DNA from 3 places in the Geodermatophilus sp. SYSU D01105 genome. Region 1 is predicted to be linked to each of the others. Evidence: riboswitches for the same ligand, from Rfam matches in the RefSeq annotation. Region 1 holds a riboswitch; each other region holds the start of a gene.
What was found. A riboswitch is a leader RNA that binds a small molecule or an ion and turns the genes downstream of it on or off. The one in region 1 is predicted to bind cyclic di-AMP.
Positions count from the first base shown of each region.

Region 2: it holds a riboswitch for cyclic di-AMP, as region 1 does, so the genes downstream of both, ACI79I_RS20585 (aggregation-promoting factor C-terminal-like domain-containing protein) here and ACI79I_RS09345 (C40 family peptidase) in region 1, are expected to answer to the same signal.
Region 3: it holds a riboswitch for cyclic di-AMP, as region 1 does, so the genes downstream of both, ACI79I_RS17210 (M23 family metallopeptidase) here and ACI79I_RS09345 (C40 family peptidase) in region 1, are expected to answer to the same signal.

Region 1 covers NZ_JBJGYR010000008.1:54,506-56,757, forward strand. Annotated here, with positions in the region: gene ACI79I_RS09335 (D-2-hydroxyacid dehydrogenase family protein) at 1-291, opposite strand, end outside; gene ACI79I_RS09340 (hypothetical protein) at 338-508, opposite strand; cyclic di-AMP (ydaO/yuaA leader) riboswitch at 861-985, shown strand; gene ACI79I_RS09345 (C40 family peptidase) at 999-1,511, shown strand; gene ACI79I_RS09350 (OmpA family protein) at 1,560-2,252, opposite strand, start outside.
Region 2 covers NZ_JBJGYR010000025.1:35,667-37,918, reverse strand. Annotated here, with positions in the region: gene ACI79I_RS20590 (LLM class flavin-dependent oxidoreductase) at 1-608, opposite strand, end outside; cyclic di-AMP (ydaO/yuaA leader) riboswitch at 817-965, shown strand; gene ACI79I_RS20585 (aggregation-promoting factor C-terminal-like domain-containing protein) at 1,204-2,085, shown strand.
Region 3 covers NZ_JBJGYR010000018.1:25,951-28,202, reverse strand. Annotated here, with positions in the region: gene ACI79I_RS17215 (MFS transporter) at 1-849, opposite strand, end outside; cyclic di-AMP (ydaO/yuaA leader) riboswitch at 1,154-1,317, shown strand; gene ACI79I_RS17210 (M23 family metallopeptidase) at 1,329-2,252, shown strand, end outside.

The sequences.
Region 1 (2,252 bases):
GATCCCGCGGTCGCGGGCCGCGGTGAGGTCGATGGCGGCGTTGCGGGCGCCGGTGGTGACCAGCAACCGGAGCGCGGGCAGGCGCTCGAGCAGGCTGCGCGGGAACGGCGTCCGCTCACGCATGGCGACGAGGACGTCGAAGGGGGCGAGGCGCTCGACGAGGGCGTCCTCGTCGTCGAGGTGGTCGGCGAAGGCGACGACGTCGAGCGGTCCGGGGACGCGGGACCAGTCGGCGAACTCGGCCGCCACGGACTGGTAGTCGTCGAGGACGGCGACCCGGTGGGGGCTCACCGGGAGCCCCCGCCCGGTGCCGGACGGGGGCTCCCCAGCGGAGCCGTCAGTGGACGGGGCCGCGGCCGTAGCCCTTGCCGCCGCCGCGCTTCTTGTTCTGCTCGCCCATCTTGGCGATGAACTCCTTGATCTTGGCCTGGTTCTGCGGCTTGCGGGCCTCCTGGATGACCTTCGCCGCGATCCCCGACGCCACCAGCTTCCGGATCATTCCGGCCATGGGGTGTGTCCCTCCTCGTTCTCGGTCGTCTCTTGTCGTGCCCGCCCAACGGCTGCGCCAACCCCCGGGTTCCGGCTGCTGTCCGCGATACGGACGTCACGCCGCGTGAGAACACTCCGCCGTTCACATACTTTGGTCCCAAGCCGCTGACCTGCGGAAACGCATCCATGGCATTCCTGCGCGCTCCGTAGTCCCCGGTGGTCAGCGCGGCGTGTCGCGATCCGGACACGCCGCCGTCGCGCGACCGTCCGGCCGCCTGCGAGGGCCGTCGCGCTCTCCTACGGTCGTCCGCGGTCCTGCCGGGCCTCTCGTCACCGAACCGCGTGACACCGGCCGGACTACGCCGAACCGGACGCGGTGAACGCCGCGCCCGGACCGGGGACCCACCGCATCCCTGGGGTGAAGCGCATCTCGCGCCGGGCGACTCCCCCGTCCGAACCCGTCAGCTAACCCGGTAGGCGGCCGTGGAGAACAGGAGAACCCGTCGTCCATGACGACTGCACGCACGTCTTTCGCACGCCGTTCTTTCCGTGGGATCGCGATCGCCGCCGTCGCCGGCGCCGCCGTGACCCTCGCTCCGGCCACCGCCCAGGCTGACGCCGGTGACGCCGGTTCCGGCGCCGTCGCCGTCGCTGCGGCCGCCGCCCCGAACGGCGCCGCCCAGAAGGCCGTCGACACCGCCCTCGCACAGCAGGGCGACCCGTACGGCTGGGGCGCCACCGGTCCCAACGCCTTCGACTGCTCGGGGCTGACGACGTTCGCCTACCGGGCGGCCGGCGTCGAGCTGCCGCGCACCTCGCGGGCGCAGTCGACCTTCGGCGCGCCGGTGGCGAAGTCCGACCTCAAGCCCGGTGACCTGGTGTTCTTCTACAGCCCGGTCTCGCACGTGGGCATGTACATCGGCAACGGCCAGATGGTGCACGCCTCCACCGCCGGCCAGCCGGTCAAGGTCGTGAACCTCGACTCCATGCCGAGCTACGTCGGGGCCCGTCGGGTCGCGTGACGCACCGGTGCCCCGGCCGTCCTGAGGGACGGCCGGGGGCACCGTCCGTCAGTCGCAGGCCAGGCCCGCGGTCCCGATCGACGGCGTGATGATGACCTTCCGGTTCTGCGCCGCCGGACCCGGGAGCAGGTTGCCTTCAGCGTCGTGGTCCTGGACGTAGCCGGGGAACTCGCTCCCGACGCCGTCAGCGGTCAGGCCGCCGGCCGGGACACCGAGGTCGACCAGCACCTGGCGCACGGCTTCGGCGCGATCGAGGCCGAGTCGCCGCTGTCCCTCGATGCCCTGGACGTTGGCGGTCGTACCGGTCAAGGTCGCGGTCGCACCGCTCTCGCGTAGTTGCTCGGCGATCGGCCGGAGCACAGCTTCGGCCGCCTCCTCGTCGACGAACTCGGCCGAGTCCGGCCGGAAGGCGACATCGGCCCCGGTGAGCACGATGGTGCCCTTGGTGCAGACCGGCCCCTCGGGCACCGGTACAGGCGTGACTCTCGGCAGCTCCTCATCGAGGAGCTCCCGGCTCAGTTGCGTGTCCTCGACCTCGGGCTCAACGCCCCCATTGGCGGCGGTGCTGATCGCCCTCCAGATGGCGACGAGGTTCTTCCGCTGCGCGATGCTCAGCGGCTCCTGCGGCTCGGCCGTGTCACCGATTCCCTGCAGGATGACCCTGACTCCGCCGAGGTCCGGCAGGGCATCGAGCGCCACCAGGTTGTCGACGATCTCCTGAGGGTCGGCGTCGAGCAGGCC
Region 2 (2,252 bases), on a different contig from region 1:
AAGATGTGGTTGGAGAAGAAGCCGTCGCCGTAGTAGGCGGCCTGCTCGGCGATCTGCGGGGAGCGGATCGAGCCGTGCCACACGAACGGCGGGACGCCGTCCAGCGGGCGCGGGGTGGAGGTGAAGCCCTGCAGCGGGGTGCGGAACTGGCCGGACCAGTCCACGACGTCGGAGTCCCAGAGCCGGCGCAGCAGCGCGTAGTTCTCCACCGCCAGCGGGATGCCGTTGCGGATGTCCTGCCCGAACCACGGGTAGACCGGCCCGGTGTTGCCGCGGCCCAACATCAGGTCGACCCGGCCGTCGGCCAGGTGCTGCAGCATCGCGTAGTCCTCGGCGATCTTCACCGGGTCGTTGGTGGTGATCAGGGTGGTCGCCGTCGACAGCTGCAGGGTGCTCGTCCGTGCCGCGATGGCGGCCAGCGTGGTGGTGGGGGAGGACGAGAAGAACGGCGGGTTGTGGTGCTCGCCGAGCGCGAACACGTCCAGCCCGACCTCCTCGGCCTTCTGCGCGATCGTGAGGATCGCCTTGATCCGCTCACCCTCGCTGGGCGTGCGCCCCGTCGTGGGGTCGGTCGTGATGTCGCTGACCGAGAAGATCCCGAACTGCATCTCGTGCTCCAGGTGGTTGAGAGCGCAACTACTGCTGCGTGCAACGGTCCCACGGCCGGGGTATTCCGCCGCGGCCGGCACTCCCGCGCGAGGTACCTCACGCAACGGATGTGACCCCTGGGATTGTCACGGCACGGTAACGGCCCCTACGGTGAGTGCGTCCGGTCGGTCGTGCGTCCCCATCCGGGGAGCCTGGCCGGACGCCGCCGAGTCGTGTCCGCCTCCCGTGGACGCGAGCCGGGGACCCACCGCAGTCCTGGGGTGAGTCCTGCCCGCCGAGCCCCGCTCGGAGGGCAGGTAGGGCACCTTCCCGCCCGAACCCGTCAGCTAACTCGGTAGGCGGCCACGGAAGGAACGGAGAGCATCCGCATGCCTCGCCCACGGGCCCTCGCGGCTCGCAGGGACTCCCGGCCGCGCGCACCTCGCGCCTCCTCCCCGGCCCGCCCGTCCCGCTGACCGCGAACCGCCGGCGCCGCGCGTCCCTCCCGACCGCCACCGGCACCTCCCGACGTCGACCGCCGCACCCCGGGCTGACCTCACTTCGCTGAGATCCGGCTCGTGCGCGCCCCCACGCCCCCGGAGCACACGAACCCCCATGACCTCCCGCACGTCGCAGTTCCCGCGTCCCGCCGACGCCGACGCCCTCACCGGCGAGCCGGCCACCGCCGAGCTCGCCGCCGCCGAGCCCGCCACCGCGGAGCTCCCCTCCGCCGCTCCCCGTCGCCGGCTGCGGCTGCCGGCCCGGGGTCGCCGGCCGGCGATCCTGCTGGCCACCGCGGCCGCGGGCGCCATCGTCGTCAACGTGCTGACCACCGGTCAGCCGGCCGCCGAGGCCGAGACCGCGACGGTCAGCGCCTCGATGAGCGTCGCCGAGCAGCTCGGCATCACCGCCGACCCCGCCACGGCGTCGGCGCCCGACCTCGCGCCGCTCGAGGGCCTCACCGCCTCCCGCAGCGAGCGCGAGGCGGCGCAGGCCAGCGCCGCCCAGGCGCAGGCCGCGGCCGACCAGGCCGAGCTGGAGCGCCAGGCCGCCGAGCGCGCGGCCGCCGAGCGTGCCGCCGCCGAGGCCGCTGCTGCCGAGCAGGCCGCCCGGGAGGCCGCCGAGCGCGCTGCCGCCGAGCAGCAGGCCGCGCAGGCGGCCCGGGCTGCCGCCGCCGCTGCTCCGGCCGCGGCCGCCGCCCCGGCGCGCAGCGGGTCCTTCAAGGACTACGCCATGAGCAAGGTCGGCAGCGCCGACCAGTTCAGCTGCCTGGAGAAGCTGTGGGGCAAGGAGAGCGGCTGGAACCCCAACGCGCAGAACCCCTCCAGCACCGCCTACGGCATCCCGCAGTTCCTCGACTCCACCTGGGCCGGCACCGGGATCGCCAAGACCTCGGACGGCTACCGCCAGATCGACGCCGGCCTGATCTACATCGAGGAGCGCTACGGCTCCCCGTGCGGGGCCTGGTCGCACTCGCAGTCCACCGGCTGGTACTGAGCCGACACCGCGCGCGTCCCGGACGCGCACTGCACGCCGAGAGCCGCACGCCTCCCCGGGGAGGGGTGCGGCTCTCCGCGTCGACGGGCTCGGGCACCCTGGTGCCGGGGCCCGTCGCGCGACGGGACCCGTTCGGACCGACACGCGGGACGGTGAGGACCACCGGC
Region 3 (2,252 bases), on a different contig from region 1:
GGTCCGGACGCTCAGCGGCGCGTACCCGAGGCGGCCGAGGAGCTGCCCCGCGCCGAGCAGGCCGAGCGTGGTGGCCGCCAGGGAGCTGGAGAACCCCCGGCCGGTCAGCAGCGGGATGAGGGTGAGGCTGGCCGCGTAGAGGCCGAAGGCGGTGAGCGTCAGCGCCCCGGCGAGCAGCAGGAACCCCGCCGTCCGGACCTCCGACGGGACCCGCCGCCGGCCCTCCGCCGCCGTCGCAGGTGGGCGCGCCCACGCCGCGGGGAGGGCGAACGCGTGCAGCGGGACGGTGACGGCGGCGAGCACCGCGGCCAGCACCAGGTACGTCCCCCGCCAGGAGAACGCCGCCAGCAGCGCGTCGGTCAGCGGCGCGAAGACCGTGCTGGACAGGCCCGCCGCCAGGGTCAGCGCCGTCAGCGCCCGGACCCGGTCCTCCCCGTACCACCGGGCCAGCGCGGTGAACGCCGCCTGGTAGAGCACCCCCGCCATCGCCACCCCGGCGACCAGCCACGCCAGCAGGAACCAGCCGTAGCCCGGCGCCAGGGCGATGCCCACCGTCGCCGGGACGGCGAGCAGCGATCCGGCGGTCATCACCCGGCGGGGACCGCGCCGGTCGAGCCAGTGCCCCACCGGGATCCCGGCCAGCGCCGAGACGACCAGGCCCGCCGAGAACGCCGCCGACGCCGTGGGGGCCGACCAGCCCGTGTCGGCGGTGATGTCGGCGAGGGCGACGGGGAAGGCGTAGTAGAGGACGCCCCAGCTGGTGATCTCGGTGACGCAGAGCGCGACGAGGCCCCGCTGCCGGCCGCGGCGTGTCGCCGGCGTGTCGGGCCGGCGTGTGCGAGATCTCACCCCGGCCGCCCGGCACGGCTGCGCGCGCGTGCGGGGACCGGCGCGGGGCGCTGCCGGCCGGTCCGGGACACGGTCCACGTCTACCGGAGTCCGCGCAGGTGGGCGACGGGGTGCCGGGTCCTGACGGCAGGTACGGTCGGTGATCACCGGCCCGCGGGCACCCGATCACGGCGCGTAGCTGGGGGTCGCCCGATCGGGCAAGCAGGCGCGCCGTGGGCGTTACCCGATCGTGACCGGTCCTGCGCGGCGTAGTAGCTTTCCCGACGGCCTTGCCGGGCTCAGCTCCTCGGGAACCGAGGGCCTCGGCCAGGCCCCGCCGAACCGCCGACGACCCCTCCGGGTCCAGGCGGACCGGGGACCCACCGAACTCCTGGGGTGAGTCCTGCCTGCGCCTGGGGACGCAGGGAGGTAGGGCGCCGTCCGGCCCGAACCCGTCAGCTAACTCGGTAGGCGGTCGCGAGGATGGGAGAACCGTCGCCTTGGCGACCCTGCACCACCTGAACACCGAGCCCCGCCGTGCGCCGTCACCGAGCCGCCGCCTGCGCTCCCCGCGCCGGACCCTCGTCGTCGCCGCCGCGCTGGCCGGCCTGCTGGCCGGCGCGCCGGCCGCGGTCGCCGCCCCGAGCACGCCCGCCTCCTCCGAGCAGGACCAGCTGGCCGCGCAGGTGGCCCGCATCCAGGAACAGGTCGCGGCCGCCGAGGAGCAGCTGCAGCGGATGACCGTGGAGGCCGAGGCGGCCGCCGACGCCGCGCTGGTCGCCCGCGCCGAGCTGGCCGCCGCCCGCGCCGAGGCCGAGCGGACCGCCGCCGAGCTCGCCGACGCCCAGGCCGCCGTCGCCGGCGCCGAGCAGGCCATCGCCGACCTGGGGCGTCAGGCCTACATGGGCGGCGACACCCGATACGGCGACGTCCAGATGCTCCTCGACGCGCAGAGCCCGACCGAGCTGCTGCAGCAGGCCGCCACGATGGAGGTCATCGGTGACCACCGTGCCGCCCAGCTCCAGGCCTTCCTGACCGTCGAGCAGCGGGTCGAGCAGGCCGCCCGCGCCGCCGAGGACGCCGTCGCCCGGCGCGACGCGGCCGCCCGGGCCGCCGACGAGGCCGAGGTCGCCGCCAACGCCCACCTCGCCGAGGCCCAGGCCGAGTTCGACGCCCGCTCGGCGGAGAAGGCCTCCCTGGAGGAGCAGCTCCGCCAGGCGGGGGAGCGGCTGCTGGCCTCCCAGGGCGCGGCCGACCCGGGCGCGGCGTGGAGCCAGCGGCAGTCCCAGGCGCAGGCGCTGTCCAGCGCGCAGAGCTCGACCGCCATGCCGACCGCCGGCCGGGTCACCTCCTGCTACGGGGCCCGCTGGGGGACCCTGCACCAGGGCGTCGACATCGCCGCGCCCATCGGCACGCCGATCTAC